2 regions of the Pseudorhodoplanes sp. genome follow, and region 2 is predicted to be linked to the other one. Evidence: riboswitches for the same ligand, from Rfam matches in the RefSeq annotation. Region 2 holds a riboswitch; the other holds the start of a gene.
What was found. Region 2 has a riboswitch for thiamine pyrophosphate ahead of thiC (phosphomethylpyrimidine synthase ThiC). Riboswitches for the same ligand answer to the same signal wherever they lie in the genome.
Positions count from the first base shown of each region.

Region 1: linked by a shared signal. The riboswitch ahead of thiM (hydroxyethylthiazole kinase) and the one ahead of thiC (phosphomethylpyrimidine synthase ThiC) in region 2 are both predicted to bind thiamine pyrophosphate.

Region 1 covers NZ_JCABZI010000010.1:95,816-105,562, forward strand. The annotation lists gene AC5I5I_RS14255 (FAD-dependent oxidoreductase) at 1-468, opposite strand, end outside; gene AC5I5I_RS14260 (Bug family tripartite tricarboxylate transporter substrate binding protein) at 569-1,552, shown strand; TPP riboswitch at 1,706-1,818, shown strand; gene thiM (hydroxyethylthiazole kinase) at 1,808-2,602, shown strand; gene thiE (thiamine phosphate synthase) at 2,599-3,261, shown strand; gene thiD (bifunctional hydroxymethylpyrimidine kinase/phosphomethylpyrimidine kinase) at 3,258-4,070, shown strand; gene AC5I5I_RS14280 (TRAP transporter substrate-binding protein) at 4,071-5,138, shown strand; gene AC5I5I_RS14285 (GNAT family N-acetyltransferase) at 5,063-6,364, opposite strand; gene AC5I5I_RS14290 (fumarylacetoacetate hydrolase family protein) at 6,489-7,343, opposite strand; gene AC5I5I_RS14295 (cyclase family protein) at 8,119-8,913, opposite strand; gene AC5I5I_RS14300 (SDR family NAD(P)-dependent oxidoreductase) at 8,910-9,747, opposite strand, start outside.
Region 2 covers NZ_JCABZI010000014.1:265,357-275,103, reverse strand. The annotation lists gene AC5I5I_RS21080 (TAXI family TRAP transporter solute-binding subunit) at 92-1,309, shown strand; gene AC5I5I_RS21075 (hypothetical protein) at 1,353-2,606, shown strand; gene AC5I5I_RS21070 (DUF4403 family protein) at 2,793-4,382, shown strand; gene AC5I5I_RS21065 (Bug family tripartite tricarboxylate transporter substrate binding protein) at 4,407-5,387, opposite strand; gene AC5I5I_RS21060 (alkaline phosphatase family protein) at 5,446-7,092, opposite strand; TPP riboswitch at 7,211-7,318, shown strand; gene thiC (phosphomethylpyrimidine synthase ThiC) at 7,422-9,380, shown strand; gene AC5I5I_RS21050 (antibiotic biosynthesis monooxygenase) at 9,494-9,747, shown strand, end outside.

The DNA of each region.
Region 1 (9,747 bases), on a different contig from region 2:
ATCGCCCTGCGTGAAATCCTCGACCACCGTCCGATTGAGGATGCGCACACCCGGCATGGCGGCGGCATGGGCGAACATCACCGGCTCGAGGAATTGCTGGTTGATGCGGTGCGGCGGTTCCGGCGTCGGCCACCAGGTGTCGGGACCGCCGGTCGCGGTGTAGCGCTCGTCGCGCGCCGGGATCGGAATGCGGGCCAGTTCGATGCCGGTCGAGGTGGTGCGATATGAGGCGTCGTTCGGGTAGTCGGAGGGCAGTCCGGTGTCGCGCACTTTCTGCGCCAGCCCGAGACGGCGGAAGGTCTCCATCGTGCGGGCGGAGACATGGTTGCATTTCACGCTCGGCGGCTCGCCCGGATAACGGGTTTCGGCCACAAGCACATCGATCCCCCGCCACGCGAGGTCCATGGCGAGGGTGAGGCCCACTGGGCCGCCGCCCACGATCAGAACGCTGGTCTTTTCCTGTCTCATGTCACGCTGTCGCAAGTTGAGGGCTGCACTTCTATCACGGAAGCGGATCGCATATCATTGCTGCACACGGGATGAAAGATAAGCTCGGGAGGAGCATAGAATGTCCTTTTTTTCGCGGGTTTCCGCTTTGGGCCTTGCGGCGCTGCTGTCGCTGACGGCCGTTGCCGCCGCCCAGAATTACCCCAATCGCCCGATCCGGCTGGTCGTGACATTTCCGCCCGGCGGCAGCACGGATCTGCTCGCGCGCGCCATGCAGCCGTATCTGGAAAAGGCGCTCGGTCAGCCGATCGTGGTGGAAAACCGGCCCGGCGCCGGCGGTGATATCGGTGTCGACGTGGTGGCGAAGGCTGCGCCCGACGGCCATACGATCGGAATCGGGGCGGCCGGCGCATTGTCGGTCAATGTGAGCCTCAAGGACAAGATGCCGTATGACGTCCAGAAGGACCTTGAGCCGGTCACGTTGCTGACCGCCATTCCCTTCGTGATGGTTTCCGGTCCGGGCTTCCCCGGCAAGACGCTTGCCGATGTGGTGAAGATCGCAAAGGAGGACCCGAAGAAACTGTCGATCGGGCACGGCGGCAACGGGACGGCGATGCATCTGTCGTCGGAATATTTCAACCACCTGACCGGCGTCAAGATTCCGCTCGTGCCCTACAAGGGATCGGGCCCGGCGACGCAGGACGTCGTCGCAGGTCACATCCCGCTCGCAATCGTGGACATTCCGTCCTCGCAGGCGATGATCAAGGACGGCAAGATCAAGGTGCTCGGCGTGACCAGCACCAAGCGCGATAACCACGTGCCCGATGCGCCGACCTTCATCGAAAGCGGGCTCCCCGGTTACGAATCGATTGGATGGTTCGGTCTCGTCGCCCCGGCGGGAACACCGCCGGACATCATCAAGAAGCTGAACGAGGTGTTCGTCGCCGCCATGAACGACCCGACCGTCAAAGAGCGTATCCATCAGGGTGGAGCCGAAGCACGGCCGACCACGCCGGCGGAGTTCGCGGCGTTCATCAAGAAAGAGACCGACAAGTGGGCCGAGATCATCAAGGCGGCGGGACTGAAGGAACCCAAGCAGAATTGACCTCATCAGCATGCATCATTCCGGATCGCACGAGGTGCGATCCGGAATCGGATCACTGGCTGCATGGCTGACGGGTTTGAATTCCGCGGGCTCGCATTCCGGAAAACGACCGCCGGGCGGCTTGCATCGCCGCGGAAGCCGGCCTAGATAATCAGCAATCTCATGGGGTGCCCGACGGATCGTCCGTCGCGCTGAGAGGCGGCTACGCCAACCCATTGAACCTGATCCGGGTCATGCCGGCGGAGGGAGTGAGATATGCGTGCCCCCGAGGGCGGCCCTGACAGTGTTGGCTCTGCCGGCGTCGAACACCTTGCCCACCATGCTGCCGACCTGATCGAACGCCTGCGCCTGCGCCAGCCGCGTGTGCATTGCATTACCAATGCGGTGGCGCAGAACTTCACGGCCAACCTGCTGCTCGCAGCGGGGGCGGTGCCATCCATGACCATCGCGCGCGCGGAAGTCGCTGCGTTTGCATCGCGTGCGGATGCGCTGCTTGTGAATCTTGGAACATTCGATGCGGAACGCAGAGCCGCGGCGGACCTGGCGATTGTCGAGATCCGGGCAGCGGCCAAGCCATTCGTGCTCGATCCGGTCTTGATCGATCGTTCGCCGCCACGTGCCGCCTATGCACGCGGGTTGCTGTCGCATCGCCCGTCGGCGATACGCATGAATGCTGCGGAGTTTGCCGCCCTGTCTGGCGACGGCGCGCCGCAGGCGTTTGCGAAGGAGCAGCAGACGATCGTTGCCATCACCGGAGAGACCGACCTTGTGACCGATGGCAGGCGGACGTTCCGGATCGCCAACGGCCATCCGCTGATGGCGAGGGTCACTGCGATGGGGTGCGCGGAATCGGCGGTGGTGGCGGCTGCTCTTGCAGTCCAGCCCGATCAGCTGATGGCGGTTGGCGGAGCGCTCCTGATGTTCGGGATCGCCGGAGATATCGCCGGCGAGACCGCGAACGGACCGGGTACCTTCGGCGTTCATATCCTTGACGCGCTGTTCAACCTCGATCCCGCGACAATTCTTGCGCGTGCAAAGGTTTCATCATGAGTGTCGATCTTCGTCTTTACGCACTGGTCGATCCCGACCGCAGCGGCGGACACGAACTGGGCGCGTTGTCGCGCATGCTGGTCGAGGGCGGCGCAACGCTTGTCCAGTTGCGTGACAAGACCGGTTCGACGAAGCGCATGATCGAAGAGGCGCGCGCGATCAAGTCCGCGCTTGCCGGCTCCTTCGTGCCGCTACTGATCAACGACCGGGTCGACGTCGCGCTGGCAGCGGGCGCCGATGGCGTGCATGTCGGCTGGGACGACATGCCGGTCGCCGATGCACGGCGTCTGCTCGGGCGCGAGGCCATTATCGGTCTCTCGATCAAGACCCGTGCGCAGATCGACGCGGCGCCACTCGAACTGCTCGACTATGTGTGTATCGGCGGCGTGTTCGAGACATCCTCCAAGGACAACAAGGAGCCGCCGGTGCGGCCAGAGGGCTTCGCGGCTCTCGCGGCGCAATTGCGTTCGCGTGCGCCGAACATGCCGGTCGGTGCCATTGCCGGGATCGATGACACCAATGCGGCCGATGTGATCGCGTCCGGGGCTGACGGGATCGCGGTGATCTCCGCCTTGTCGTTGGCACCCGACCCGGCAAAGGCCGCGGCACAGTTGCGCGGGATCGTCGATGAGGGGCTGCGCCTGCGGGGTGCCGCATGACAGCGATTGCAGTCACCATCGCAGGGTCCGATTCCGGCGGTGGTGCCGGCATTCAGGCTGACCTGAAGACGTTCTCCGCGCTTGGAGTCTACGGGGCGTCGGTGATTGCGGCATTGACCGCGCAGAACACCCGGGGCGTCACCGGCATTCACGATATTCCGCCGGCCTTCGTCACCGCGCAGATCGACGCCGTGTTTTCTGATCTTGCCGTCGACGCCGTCAAGATAGGGATGCTGTCGCATCCGGATGTGATCGCGGCGGTAGCCGACGGGCTGGATCAATACAAGCTGGATAAGATTGTCCTCGATCCGGTGATGGTCGCCGCTTCGGGTGACCGGCTGCTGTTGCCGGAAGCAGTCGACGTATTACGCAGGGTCTTGATCCCGAAGGCGATGGTGATCACGCCCAATCTTCCGGAGGCGGCGGCCTTGCTCGAGACGGCGATGGCGCGGACCGAAGGCGAAATGCAGGAGCAGGGCGAGAAGCTGCTCGCACTCGGTGCCAAAGCCGTGCTGATGAAGGGCGGTCATGGGTCCGGCGGCGAAAGCGTCGATCTGTTGATCGAACCGAACTCGGTCGCGCGCCTCGCTGCCGAGCGGATCGCTACGGACAACACCCACGGCACCGGCTGTACGCTGTCGTCCGCGATTGCTGCCGGGCTAGCGAAGGGACTGTCGTTGGCCGAAGCAGTGCGTGAAGCCAAGGCCTATGTCACCGCCGCGATCAAGGCATCGGATCAACTCAAGATCGGTCAGGGACACGGTCCGGTGCATCACTTCCACCAATGGTGGGGCGAAGGGAAGGACTGAATGAGCATTACGCGACGCAATCTGGTCGGGGCGGCAGCGCTCACGACGGTCGTGGCGGCGCCCAATGTGGCGCGCGCGCAAACCAGGCGCTGGCGCATGGTCACCTCGTGGCCGAAGCGGTTGCCCGGACCCGGCATGTCGGCCGAACGCGTGGCCGAGCGGATCAAGGCGCTGTCGGGCGGACGTCTGGAGATTTCGGTCTCGGCCGCAGGCGAGGTGGTGCCGGCTTTCGAAGTACTGGACGCAGTCGGTGGCGGTGTCGCCGAGATGGGGCACACGGCGTCCTTCTTCTGGCAGGGCAAGGAGCCGGCCGCGGTGTTCTACACCACCGTGCCGTTCGGGCTGACCCCGAACGAGCATGTCGCCTGGGTCGATGCCGGAGGCGGACAGGCATTGTGGGACGAACTCTACGCGCCGTTCGGCGTGAAGCCGTTCATGGCCGGCAATACCGGCGTCTGCATGGGCGGCTGGTTTCGCCGCGAGATCAAAAGCCGCGAGGATATTCGCGGCGTCAAGATCCGCTCGCTCGGTCTCGGCGGCGAGGTCTACCGCCGGCTGGGCGCGGTCGCGCAAACCACGCCGCCGGCGGAGATCCTGACCAGCCTGCAATCCGGCGTGCTCGACGCGGCGGAGTTCGTCGGCCCCGGCTCCGACATCGCACTCGGCCTCTATCGGGTGGCGCCGATGTATTACGCGCCGGGCTTCAACAAGCCGAACGGCACCGGCGAATGCGTCGTGTCGCAGAAAGCCTGGAACGCGCTCGAGCCTGACCTGAGGGCGATCGTTTCCCATGCCTGTGCGGCCGAGGCCGCGTTCGCGCTGTCGGAGATGGAGCGGCTGAACATTGAAGCGCTCAATGCGCTGGTGACGAAGCACAATGTGAAGCTGATGACGTTTCCCTCCGACCTTGTCGCGGCGGCGTCGAAGGAATCGGCCGATGTGCTGGCCGATCTTGCCAGCAGGAGTGCGACATCACGCAAGGTGCACGACTCCTATCTCGCCTTCCGCGAACGGGTCAGCGCCTGGTCCAATATTTCGCTGCGGGCGGTACTCGAGGCGCGCGGCTGATCCGCCGGCGTCTGAGTCTCGGGTTTCGGCGTCCGCGCCGGCCACATTTCGGAATAATTCGCAAACCTGCGCAGCGTCTTGTCGTGTCTGGTCGGCTCGATCACCGGAAGCAGCCAGCCCAGCAGGACGTTGAGCGCCGCCGATGTATGTCGCACGTATAGATCCAGCGGCACCAGCTTGAACCGCAGCTGAAGCTTGGGTTCGTAGCTCAGCCCGGTGCTGACCCAGCGCTTGTAGCCGTTGGCGATGCCCCATGAGGCGATGTCGCGGAAGGCGTAATAATACAGATGCAGCTTGTGAGCGACCGTGTAATCGAGGCCAAGATACTCATTGTAGATGGTGTCGCCGTGCACCATCGACACGCTGAATGCGATCGGCTTGCCCGACTGCCGCCACACAAAGAAGCGCGCCTTGTCGGGCATCGCGCGTCCGAGGTCGCACAGAAATGCTTTCGTCAGCTTCTCGAAATGCAGCGGCGATTTCTCGAAGACCTGCAGATAGAGCGGATAAACCTCGTCGATGATCGGCGTGACATCGCGCGTGACGCTCATCTCGATCGGGGCGGCCTTGTCGGCGGCGCGGAATTTGCGGCGTAGCTCCGACCGGATTTTCGAACTCACTCCGCGCCGCAGATAATCTTCGAAATCGGCATAGCGCAGGTCCAGCGCGGCCATGGGGAAGCTCGGGATCCGCGTGTAGCCGTGGTCCAGCAGGCCATCGAGATCGTCGCGATACTCGGCCGGAAATTCCTTCATCACGATCAGGCTGGCGCCGGCCTCGACCGCGTAGGCGCGCAACGCCTCGGCGAACCCCGCCGGCCCGCCGTTGGATCGGCTTGTGCCGATATCGAGATGCCCTTCGCCGGCCGAGCATCCCACCATCAGCGTGCGCAATCGCAGAAATTTCGGCCACCATGACCGCACCAACCGATCCGCGGCGCGCGATAGCGCCGGCACGCCGGCGAGCAGGTCCTGATCGAGCAGAAACAGCGGCTGGATCGCTTGAGCCCGGCCGGTCTCGTCACGGCATACGAGATAGCGGTAATCGAAATCCGGACACAATGTCCGGTCGATCAACTCGTAGAACCGGTGATCCTTGCGCTGATGCGCGAAGGCCCGCGTCCAGTACGGTTCGCGCGCCAGCGCGGATCGCGTGACGACCTGAAAGCTGCGATCCGGTGCCGTGGAGACGGAACCGGTCGGTGGAATAAGCTTCAATTTGGGCATGATTGTTCCGAAGAGGCCGCCCCCCTCGCACCAAGCCCAATGTCCCGCGTTGGTTCCGGTCCGTACAGGAACACCGGTCGCGTCGCCGCGACCGGTGTCCCGAAACGGATCGTCCCGCAACCGCCTATTTCTTCAGCTCGACGATCTTCTGCTTCTGTTCGCCGAGCCCCTGGATGCCGAGCGTGACGACGTCGCCCGCCTGCAGGAATTTCGGCGCCGGCTTGATGCCGAGGCCCACGCCCGGCGGCGTGCCGGTGACGATGATGTCGCCTGGCTCCATCACGAAGAACTGCGAGCAATACCAGACCAGGTGTTCGACCCCGAAAATCATGGTCTTGGTGTTGCCGGTCTGGCGCCGCTCGCCGTTGACGTCGAGCCACATATCAAGATTTTGCGGATCCTTGATCTCGTCCTTGGTGACAAACCACGGGCCGATCGGGCCGAACGTCTCGCAGCCCTTGCCCTTGTTCCATTGCCCGCCCGATCGGTCGATCTGGAAAGAGCGCTCCGACACGTCATTGGATGTGAAATAGCCCGCCACCGCGCTCATCGCCTTGGAGCGGTCGAGATAGCGCGCGCGCTTGCCGATGACGATGCCGAGCTCGACCTCGTAATCGAGCTTCGTCGAATCCTTAGGGATGATGGTGTTGTCGTTCGGTCCGCAGATCGAGGTCGGCGCCTTGTTGAAGATGATCGGCTCCTTCGGGATCGGCATGCCGGCCTCGGCGGCGTGATCGGAATAATTCAGGCCGATGGCGATGAAGTTGCGCACATTGCCGACGCAGGCGCCGAGCCTGGGCTTGCCCGGCACCACTTTCAGCCGGTTGATATTCGCCTTCTTGATCTCGGCCAGCCCGCCAGATGCGAGCATCGCGCCATCAATGTCATCGACGATGCGCGACAGGTCGCGGATCTTTCCTTCGGAATCGACAATGCCGGGCTTCTCGCGGCCCGCCGGGCCATAACGCACAAGCTTCATGTTTCCCCCTGGGAGACTTGGTTGGATGCGCGGGGCCGGGTGCATAACCGGTGTCCGCTCTTGCAGGCTCCGCGCGGACGGCGCGGACTATGCGGCGATGGGCAGGCGAGGGCAAGGTGGCTGCCGGAAAGAAGGCAAGGCTTCGCCGTCCCTGTTCTTTGGCCGGCGCGGGCGCGCCCGTCGTCCCATCTCGCATTCCCTCCCTCGCACGATGCAAGGGCGCGCGGAACGCCGGGCTCTCAGCCAAGCCCATGGCCCCATGCGCTGAGTGTAAAGCGCATGAGCAGGTAGTCACCACGGACCGCCGAAAGGAATCCGGCGTTCCGCGCGCGGTGTTTATAGGCTTGCTCTGCGACAACCCCGGAGGACAGACACCGTTGACCGGCATTGCCGGGCGGACTTTCTTGGTATCCTCCGCTGGTGACCCACGGCCGGTGAGCCGGATCATCGCAGCTTGGGCCTCCGCTGCGATGCTGCGTCTCAGCACCCACAACGGCCACCGCATCCCGCCCCGCGTCTCGCGACGCTCATGAAACGCCCCTTGCTCGGGACGGAATATAAAGACTATATTCCTATTGGCCCGAAAAGTCAAGAGAAAGGTTTGCTGATCTCTATCCACCCGTTCGTCCCCGCGGAATTGCGAACCATAACCACCACTCTGGACTCTGGGTCACAGCCTTCGCGGGGACGCCGGAGGCGAGCGCCGAAGTGTGCTTTGCGATGGGTTTCGCTGCGCTCAACCCATCCTACAGGTCTGCCGATTACGCAGCGCCATTCACCCCGCCACCACCGCCACGGCCCGCACCGGACTTCCACTTCCGTGCAGGATCTTCAGCGGCGCGGCGATGATGATCGCGCCGGTCGGCGGCAGCAGGTCGAGATTGCACAGGCATTGCAGGCCGAGCTTGCCGTTGCCGTGCATGATGGCATGGCACGGATAGGGCGGGCGGAAATGCGCGGCCTGTCCGGCATCGGTGCCGATGGTCTCCGAGCCGAAGCCGAGCACACCGCGCTCATGCACCAGGAATTCCACCGCCGCGACATCGGGCCCCGGCGTATGCTGGCCGGCCGCATCGAAATTCTGATAGGCGACCGGATCGCTGCGCTTCGACCAGTCGGTGCGCATCAACAGCCACGCGCCTTCGGGAATGCGGCCGTGCTGCAATTCCCATGCGCGCAGGCGGTCGACGGTGAGCAGGAAATCCGGATCGCGCGCGGCTTGGGCCGAGCAATCCACCACGCAGGCGGGCGCGACGAATGAGCGGACGGGGAGCGAGTCCGTCGTCGCATCGGGCAGATCGCGGCCGGTGATCCAGTGCACCGGCGCATCGAAATGCGTGCCGGTATGTTCGCCGAACGAGATGTTGTTCCAGTACCAGCCGGGGCCGCGATCGTCGTAGCGCGAAATCTCCTCCATCCGGAACGGCGCGCATTGATCGAATTCCGGCGGCAGCACGATCTGCGGAAAGCGTGGCGACAGCGTCTGCGTGAGGTCGATCACGCGCAAGCGATGCGCGGCCAGCGCCTCGGTCATCTTCGCGAGGACCTGGGCGGGCGTGTCGGCGCTCATTGATCCCACATTTCGCGCTCGAGCACCTTGGCGCTTTCCTGCCACTTGGCGAACAGGTCCTGCGCCACGTCGCCCGGATAGATATCCTCGACGCCGTCCTGCAATGCCTTCACCACGGCCCTGGCGAGCGCGGCGGGCGCGAGCTTCGGCGGCGGGATCAGTTGCGTCCATTCGTCGTCGACGGGGCCGGGGAAGACGTTGACCACGCGGATGCCGGCGGCCCGCATCTCGGCACGCAAGGTCTGCGACAGCGAGAAGGCGGCGGCCTGCGATGCCGAGAAGGTGCCCTGACCGGGCAGCGCCGAGAGCGCGTAGATCGAGAGGATGTTGACCCATGCGGCGGCGGGCACGCTTCCCTCCGCCGCACGCGCGCGCAGGGCCGGGCCGAAGCTTTGCGCCAGGCGCAGCAGGCCGAAATAATTCACGTCCATCTCGGCGCGTGCGGATTCGACGCCGCGGCGGTCGCCGATGCCATGGCTGCGATGGAAATCCGCATTGCTGACGACGATATCGACCTTGCCACCGATCGAACCGGCAAGCTCCGCGACCGAGCGGGTATCGGTGAGGTCGAGCGGCACGATTGTGACTTGCGGGAGTTTCGCAATCGCGTCGAAGCCGGGTGGCATCTTCCATGGTTCGGCCACGCCGGCCCAGACGATGTCGGCCTTGGCCTCGACGAAGGCTTTCACCAGCGCCTGGCCGGTCGCGCTCTTGGCGTCGGTGACGAGGACTTTCCTGTAGGTCGGATCGGCGGTCATCTCACGCAGCATCCTGTCGTCGGCCATGTTCGGCGTGTCGGTTGCGGGAATCGCGATCAGCGTCGCCTGACCGGCC
Region 2 (9,747 bases):
GGGGTGCGCGTTGCCGGCCGTTTCTGTTTTCACATGGAGATAGCGGGCGCCTGACACCGGCGCCTCAACATCGTAGAAGGGGGAAGTTGTGATGCGTAAACTCTTTGCGGCGCTCGCCGCATGGGCTGTTCTATCGGCGTCCGCGATCATCGCGCCGGCCTTCGCTCAGAAGGTCCCTGAATCGCTGAAACAGGCCGGCAATAACGAAGCTGCCATCAAGGACAAGCGAAATGCCTGGACCGTCGGCGTTGCCGGCGGCCTGATGTCCGGCACCTATATGACCTTCGCCGACGAACTGGCGAAGGCTCTCGACGACGGTGACAATCTGCGCATTCTGCCGATGGTCACCTATGGGGCGGCCTCCAACATCGACGACCTCCTGTATCTGCGTGGCGTCGATGTTGCGGTCACCCAGTCCGATGTGTTCGAGTATTTCAAGACCGAACGCAAAATCTGGAACCTCAATAACCGGATTCACTACATCATCCGGCTGCCGGTTTCGGAGGTCCATATCCTCGCGAGACGCGACATCAAGAGCCTCGAAGATCTGCGCGGCAAGAAGGTGAGCTTCGGTCCTGCGGGTGCCGGATCGAGCCTGACCGGCACGATCATCTTCCAGCGCCTTGGCATTCAGGTTCAGCAGGTCAATGTCGACACGTCGGCAGCGATGCAGCAACTGAAGAGCGGCGAGCTCGCGGCGATGATACGGCTTGTCGGCAAGCCGATCGACTTCTTCTCCCGCATTCCGGCTGAAGCCGGGCTGCATCTGCTGCCGGTGCCGTTCTCGAAGGTGTTCGCCGACTATTACACCATCGGCGAATTCACCGCGGATCAGTATCCGAACCTGATGCCGGAGGGTCAGAGCAAGGTCCACACCATCGCGGTGCCGGCGGTGCTTGCGGCCTTCAACTGGGCGAAGGGCACTGAGCGTCAGAAAAAGATCGAGCGCCTGACCGAGCGCATGTTCGCCAACTGGAGCAAATTCCAGAAGCCCCCGTTCCATCCGAAATGGCGCGACGTCAATCTGGCGGCGACCGTTCCGGGATGGACGCGGCTCGATTCCGCCGAGAGGGAGTTGCAGAAGCTCGAAGCGACCCAGCCGGCCGCCAACGCTTCGTCCAATCTCAACCGCGACTTCCAGAGCTATCTGCAGCGCGCCGACAAGCGGGATGCAGATCGTACGCCGCAAAGCCGCGACGCCTTGTTCGCCGAGTTTCTCGCCTGGCGCGACCGGCAGGAAGCGATGGCGGCCCGGAATGAAAGCACCACCGAGGCGAAGCCCGTTGTGCGCAGCAAGAGCCGGAAATGAACCCGGCCTTCGAAGCGTGATGGATGTTTGAGGGAGTTGCGTCATGAGTACAACGAGCCCGTTCCCGCTCGATCGGTTCGACCCTGTTTCACCCGCCGCGCCAGAACGGACGCGGGACCATAGCCCGGACATGCCGGGCGAACCGGAGCATCCGCCCGGTATCGAGACCGATCACGATGCGCGGATCCTCGACGAGATCGAGATCAGCCTGCGTGCCATGATCGCCAGCAGCCATGGCGGCGACGAGGAGGTGTCACGGCTCGCTGACGTGAGCCGGGCCGCCGCGGAGCGGATCGCGCAACAACAGGAATTGCAGACCGCGGATGAGACGGACCAGGACAGTCCGGCCGTCACCACATCCGCCAGCGAGGCCGGGCGGAGCGATCCGCATCAATTCTCGGTCGATGTGCAGACCGTGCGTGCGGCTTTCCGCGACCCGCGCACGCCGCCCTGGCTCCTGGCGCGCTCGCTGGATCCGGAGCCGATCCCCGAGCCGGTTGGCGAACATTGGCCGCGACCACGCAAACGCAGCCGCAGCAAGGCGAACAGCATCTTTCTGCGCTTCGGCCTGGCCGCAACCGGCGCCGCGATCGTGGCCGCCATCGCGATCAAGGACGTTCCATCCTTTGTGATGGATAAAATTCGCGGGCCGATCGTGGAATTGTCGGCCAATGCGTCAGCGGTGTTCAACGAAGGCCGGGCCTCGACCCTGCAGGCAAGGCTGGATGCGGCCCAGAAGCAGCAGGATCAGTCGCCCGCGCCATCCACGCGCGTGGCGCTAGCGAGCGCAGATCTGCAGGCCAAGGCCATCCCGGTCAAGACCGAAGCCATCGGCCGCGCGCCGCAGCAACGGGAAACGGTGATGGCCGCCTGGCCCGCACCGGAAGCCGTCAAACAGCCGGAGCCGGCGGGATGGCAAGCACCGCCGTCGCGTGAATCCGTTGCGGCGCAGATGCCTGCCGCCGCACCTGCTTCGACCAAGGCCAGTGCGCCACCCACGCGCAATCTCAGCGAGGAAGAGATCGCGATGCTGCGCAAGATGGGCGACGACTATATCTCGAGCGGCGACTTTGTCGGCGCCCGCACGGTGCTTGAACGCGCGGCCGAGGCCGGAGATTCGTCTTCCGCCTTCGCCATCGCATCGACCTACGATCCGGTGGTGCTCGACCGGTTCAAGGTGCGTGGGCTTGAGCCCGACATCGTCAAGGCGTCCTTCTGGTACGAACGGGCGCGCGCGCTGGGTTCGTCAGAGGCGCCGCACCGCCTTCAGGCGATGATGGCGTCACGTAGCAACTGACTTGGTTTCCCTGTCATCCCGGGGGTTAGGCCCCCCGGGATGCCCCCTTCCCCGCCACAAATTCGCGCCGATGCGCCTGCGATAAGCTCCCGGGGACACGGCCGGTCTGGTATCTTTTGGTGGAAGCCTTAGTGTCTTCGCCATCTGGTCCAGCGATCGGATTGGTCCGCCGGGGTCCATCGCAGCATGTTCGGTCTCACAAGGACGCTCAAGATCGCAGCAGCGATCGTGGTTGCGATCGTGTTCTTCTTCGGAACGCTGTGGGCGTTGAATTTCCTGACGCCGACCGTCGAACCGCAACGCCCCGTTCTTGCAGAGACGCCAGCCCTGCCGCCGGCCACACGGCCGAGTGTGATCATTGCGCCCGTCGCCATCGCTATTCCGGCGATCCGCCAGGCGATGGAAAATGCCGCGCCGCGCAGCCTGTCGGGCAAACCGGACAACCCGATCGCGAAAGTGCTGTCCAAGGCCGAGGTCGGCTACACTCTCGAGCGGGCGCCCCTGACGCTCACCGGCCGCGCCGACGGATTGATCGTTGCCGCCGATCTGAATGGCACGTTGCGCGTCACTGGACAGCTTCCGGCACAACTCAACAGCCTGATCGGCGTCCTGACCGGCGAGAAGGCGCAACAGGAGCGCAACGGAACGGATCCCACCAAGGATGCCGCCAAGAATGCGGCCAAGAATGGCCGGCCGATCGACCTTCATGCCGATCTCAAGGGCCGCGTGACGATCACGTCGCGCCCCAAGATCACCACCGGCTGGAGGCTGGAGGCGAATCTTTCCGGCAAGACCGACCTTGCCGAAGCCAATCTCCAGGTCGCCGGCGTGAAGTTCAACGGCGCCCGCGAGATCAGGTCTCTGGTCGATCGTGCGATGTCCGACCAGATGCTGGCGCTGGCCGCGCGCGTGCGGGACGACCTATTCATCGAGAATGCCGCGCGCCGCGAATGGATCAAGATATGCCGCTCAATCCCGCTCGAGTCGACGGCCGCCGGCGTGCCGCCGCTGTGGCTGGAAACGAAGCCCGTCCGCGCATTCGCGTCGCAGCCGCGCGTCGACGCCAACAACGTGACGATCACGCTCGGCATGCAGGCCGAAACCCGCATCGTGCCGCAACAAACCAAACCGGATTGCCCGTTTCCCACGAAGCTCGACCTGGTGCCGCCGATGGATCAGGGCAAGATCGCAATCGGCGTGCCGATCGACGTGCCGTTCGCCGAACTCAACCGGCTGATCGATACGCAACTGACCGGCAAGACCTTTCCTGAGGACGGTTCGGGCGCGGCGCAGATCACGGTGCTGCGGGCGGTCGCGGCCACCGCTGGCGACCGGGTGGTCGTCTCGATGCTGGTGAAAGCGCAGGAACGCAAAAGCTGGTTTGGTTTCGGCAGCGAGGCAACGATCCATGTTTCGGGCAAGCCCGCGCTCGATCAAGAGCGGCAGACGATGCGCCTCGACGACATCGCACTCGCTGTCGAATCGGATGCGGCCTTCGGGTTGCTGGGCGTCGCCGCCAAAGCCGCCATCCCGGCATTGCAGAACGCGCTCGCGCGCTCTTCCGTCATCGATCTGCGGCCGGCGCTCGCCAATGCGCGCAAAAGCATCGACAAGGCGCTGGCGGATTTCCGCCAGCAGGGCGACGGCATCAAGACCGACGCGCAGCTCACCGGGCTGCGCCTGGTCGGCATCGAATTCGACTCTCAGATCGTGCGTGTCACTGCCGAGATCGACGGCATCGCACGAGCTGCGGTGAGCAGGCTGCCGGGGAAGTAGCGACCGGCCGCGACAAGAAGGCCGCTATTTGTCGGGCGTGAAGCCCGACGCTTTCACCGCCGGCGCCCAGAAGGCGGCGTCGCGCTTCATGATCGCGCCGAGCTCGGCGGCGGAGGTGCCGGTCGGCTCGATCGCAAAGGTGAGCATGCGCTCGCTCACGTCCGGCGACTTGATGGCGTTCACGATCGCCCTGTTGAGCCGTTCGATCACATCCGGCGGGGTCCTGGCCGGCGCAAACATCCCGTACCAGCCCGTCGCCTGAAGATCGAAGCCGACCTCGCGGAAAGTTGGGATATCGGGCAGGAATTTCGAGCGCTGCGCGTCGGAGGTCGCTAGCACGCGCAGCTTGCCGCCCTTGTGCATTTCCATCAGGTCGGCCGTCGTGGTTACGACCGCCGCGATCTGCCCGCCGATCAGGTCGGTCAAAGCTCCCGCCGATCCTTTATAGGTCACGTGCCGGAAGTCGATCCCGGCGCGCTCACCGAACAAAGCGGCCAGAAAATGCGGCAAGGTGCCGGCAGCCGGCGTGCCGTAATTGGCTTCGTTCGGATTGGCCTTCGCCCAGGCGACAAGTTCTTTCAGCGACTTCACGGGCACCTTCGGGCCGACCGCGATGCCGAAGTCGAAGGTGCCGAGCTGCGCCAAGGGCACGAGATCGGTGAACGGATTGTATTCCAGATTCTTGTAGACCAGTTGGTACACCGCGACCGGCGCGATCGGCACCATCAGAAGCGTCGTGCCGTCGGGCTCCGCATTCTTCACCGCATTCACACCGATCCGTCCGCCGGCTCCGGTGCGGTTTTCGACGATCACCGGACGGTTAAGCTCGGCGCGCATCTTGTCGGCGACCAGGCGCGCCAGCGCATCACCGGTCCCGCCCCCGGTGAACGGGAAGATGATACGGATCGGCTGGTCGCCGCCGAGTTGAGCAAGCGCCGGACATGGTAGCGTCCCGGCAAGTGCGGCCGCAAACGCAGCGGACAGAACAATTCTGCGAGCAAGCATGCATTCCTCCCGAACACGCGTTTTATTTCCGGAATGCTACCGCCTCGGCGCCGGTGAATCACCCTTCACCGCGATACGCACTCCATAAGTCCTGCGGAATGTCGGTTTCGTCCCAGACCCCGATCAGGATGCCCTTACGCTGCGACCTGCCGCGCCCCTTCAGAATCTGCGCTTCCGAAATCGTCGTGCGCTGCGACATTCGCAATCCCCAGTCCGCCAGCGCGGCGGAAAGCCGCTCGCGCTCCGCTGCATAGGCGGGGTCGGCGCCGAGATCGCGAAACTCTTCGGGATCGGACTGCAGGTCGAACAGCATCGGCCGGAAGCCGATGGCGTGGACATATTTCCACCGCTTGTCGGCCGCCATGAATAGCCGCGCATCGCGCGGCGCCACTCCCAGCCGGACCGCCGCCGGAAACATCGAATAATCGTATTCGCTGAACGCAATCTCGCGCCACACCGCAGGCATCTCGCCACGAAGCCAGGGTAGCAGCGAACGGCCTTCCAGCCGGTGCGACTGTTCGCGCGGATCGCTGCCAAGAATATCAAGGAAGGTCGGCAACAGGTCGATCGATTCAACCGCCGCGTCGCACACGCTGCCGCGGGCGGCATCGGCCGCAGGCGATGGATCGACCACGATCAGCGGAATGTTGACCGACGGCGCGTGAAACAGGTCCTTCTCGCCCAGCCAGTGGTCGCCGAGATAATCGCCGTGGTCAGACGTGAAGACGATCAGCGTATTGTCGAGCAGACCGCGCCCGCGCATGAACGCAAACAACAGGCCAAGCTGGTCGTCGATCTGCTTGATCAGGCCCATATAGACCGGGATCACCTCACGCCGCACCTCGTCGCGCGAGAAATTGCGCGCGACCAGATGGTTCATGAACTCGCGATAGACCGGATGCGGATCGACGCGCTCGCTTTCGCTCTTCACGGCAGAGATCACATCGTCCGGACCGTACATGTCATTGTAGGGCGCGGGCGCGATATAGGGCCAGTGCGGCTTGATGTAGGACAGATGCAGGCACCAGGGACGGTCACCCGCCTCGGTCATGTAGTCCATCGCACGCCGCGTCATGTACGGCGTCTCGGAATCCTCCTCCGCCACCCGGGCCGGCTTGCGCGCATGGCGCATCGCCCAGCCGGAGGCGAGCGCATTGCCCTCGCCCTCCGCTGCATTGGCGTAGTCGTGCCAGGGATTGTCGCCCGCATAGCCCTTCTCATTGAGCCACACGTTGTAACGCGGATTGTTGGGCTCAAAGCGGCCATCCGGCCCTACGCCGTGCAGGCCATCGTCGCGCTCGTACGGATCAAAGCCGCATTCGGAGACCCGCACGCCGATGATCGATTGCGGATCGATGCCGAGCCGCTCCATGCCCTCGCTGTCGGGCTCCATATGGGTCTTGCCGACGAGCACCGTGTCGAGACCGAGCGGACGCAGATAATCGCCCATGGTCATCTCGCCCACCTTGAGCGGAAAGCCGTTCCAGGCGGCGCCGTGCGAGGAGACATATCGGCCGGTATAGAAGCTCATGCGCGAGGCGCCGCAGACCGGCGACTGCACATAGGTGCGGGTGAAGCGTACGCCACGCGCCGCCAGCGCGTCGATATTCGGGGTCTGCAACGTCGGATGGCCCGCGCAGGACAGATAGTCAAAACGCAACTGGTCGCACATGATGAAGAGGATATTCTTGACGTGGCGGCTCACGGTTTTGGCCTCTGATATCTGATCCCGTACGGCTGATCTTATGAACCGGAAGCCCGCACGGAACAATGCGGGCTGGACATCCCGCGCGTTGACACCCGCCCGCAACGGCTTACATTAGCGTCGTTCCGAGGGGAGTCCCTAATGGGGCTGAGATTCCGTGGTCGCACGGTAACCCTTTGAACCTGATCCGGGTCATGCCGGCGAAGGGACAGGACACCATGCTCTTCAGTCCGTTTGCACCTTTTTCGCGCGCGCCCTCCGGCGCGGCCAAATCGCTTGGCTCAAACAATGTCGCACGTGTGATCTTCTGACGAACGGGAACCACAACAATGAACATCCACAATCCGAACATCGAAACGCCGAAGGTCACGACCGGCCCCCTGCCCGCCTCGCGCAAGATCCACGTTGCGCCGGACGCCGCGCCGGACCTGCGCGTGCCGCTGCGCGAGATCAAGCTGTCGGAAGGTTCCGGCGAGCCGCCGCTCCCGGTCTACGACACCTCGGGGCCCTACACCGACGACAGCGTGACCATCGATGTCGAGCGCGGACTGCCCCGCACCCGCATCCAATGGGTCAAGGAACGCGGCGGCGTCGAGGAATACGAAGGCCGGCCTCTGAAGCCGGTCGATAACGGCAACGCGACCGGCAAGTATCTCGCGCGGGCGTTCCCGAATACGCCCAAGCCGCTGCGCGGCGTCGGCGATGCACCGGTCACGCAATACGAATTCGCCAAAGCCGGCATCGTCACCAAGGAAATGATCTACGTTGCCGCCCGCGAAAATCTCGGCCGCAAGCAGATGCTGGAGCGCGCGGAAGCCGCACTCGCCGATGGCGAAAGTTTCGGCGCTTCGGTGCCTGCCTTCATCACGCCGGAATTCGTGCGCGACGAGATTGCCCGCGGCCGCGCGATTATCCCGTGCAACATCAATCACGGTGAACTCGAGCCGATGATCATCGGCCGCAACTTCCTGGTAAAGATCAACGCCAATATCGGCAACTCGGCCGTCACCTCTTCGGTGGAAGAAGAGATCGAAAAGATGGTGTGGGCGATCCGCTGGGGCGCCGACACGGTGATGGACCTCTCCACCGGCCGCAACATCCACAACACCCGCGAATGGATCCTGCGCAACTCGCCGGTGCCTATCGGCACCGTGCCGATCTATCAGGCGCTCGAGAAGGTCGACGGCGATCCGGCCAAGCTCGACTGGGAGGTCTACAAGGACACTCTGATCGAGCAATGCGAACAGGGCGTGGACTATTTCACCATCCATGCCGGCGTGCGGCTCGCCTATGTGCCGTTGACCGCGAACCGCGTCACCGGCATCGTCTCGCGCGGCGGCTCGATCATGGCGAAGTGGTGCCTGTCGAAGCACCGCGAGAGCTTCCTCTACGAGCGCTTCGACGAGATCTGCGATCTGATGCGCAAGTATGACGTGTCATTCTCGCTGGGCGACGGCCTGCGGCCCGGCTCGATCGCCGACGCCAACGACCGCGCGCAATTCGCCGAACTGGAGACGCTCGGCGAACTGACTCAGATCGCCTGGAAGAAGGGCTGCCAGGTCATGATCGAGGGGCCCGGACACGTGCCGATCCACAAGATCAAGATCAACATGGACAAGCAGCTGAAGGAGTGCGGCGAGGCCCCGTTCTATACGCTTGGACCGCTCACCACCGACATCGCGCCGGGCTACGATCACATCACTTCGGGCATCGGCGCCGCCATGATCGGCTGGTTCGGCTGCGCCATGCTCTGCTACGTGACGCCGAAGGAGCATCTCGGCCTGCCCAACCGCGACGACGTGAAAGTGGGCGTGATCACCTACAAGATCGCGGCGCACGCCGCCGACCTCGCCAAGGGCCATCCCGCCGCGCAACTCCGTGACGACGCGGTCTCACGCGCACGCTTCGACTTCCGCTGGGAGGACCAGTTCAATCTCGGCCTCGACCCGGATACCGCGCGCACCTATCACGACGAGACGCTGCCGAAGGAAGCGCACAAGGTCGCGCATTTCTGCTCGATGTGCGGGCCGAAATTCTGCTCGATGAAGATCACGCAGGACGTGCGCGATTATGCGGCGAGCCTCGGCGACAACGAGAAGACCGCGCTCGGGCTCGACGCGGCCCAGACCGGCATGAGGGAAATGTCGGACAAGTTCAACGCCATGGGCGGGCAGGTCTACATCGATGCGGACAAGGTCAAGGCGCCGCACACCACCGCGTTGGATTCGGAAGCCACCCACACGGCGAAGAATGCGGCGCTGGTGAAGGAGAGCAACAGGGCGTTGTGAGGTCGGATTTTCGGCTCGGCCCAAAAGGCGGGTCATGCCTCGGCAGGACCCGCCTTTTCTTTGCACGCACGGAGCATTAGGCTAACGCGATCCGCACCCGTACGGAGGACCCCATGACCGCCTTCAATGCCGTGCGTTTCAAGGTGAAAGCAGGACGAGAGCAGGCTTTCCTCGACGCTCACCGAAACGTCCATAACGAGTGGCCAGGATTGCGCCACGCCAGAATCATCGAGACCGGTGACCGCGGCTACTGCATCATCGCCGAATGGACCGACATGGACGCGCTCGCCGCGGCGCGGCCCAACATGATCAAGACGCTCGATTCATTTCGCGACACACTGGAAGATCTCGGCGGCGGACGTGGCGT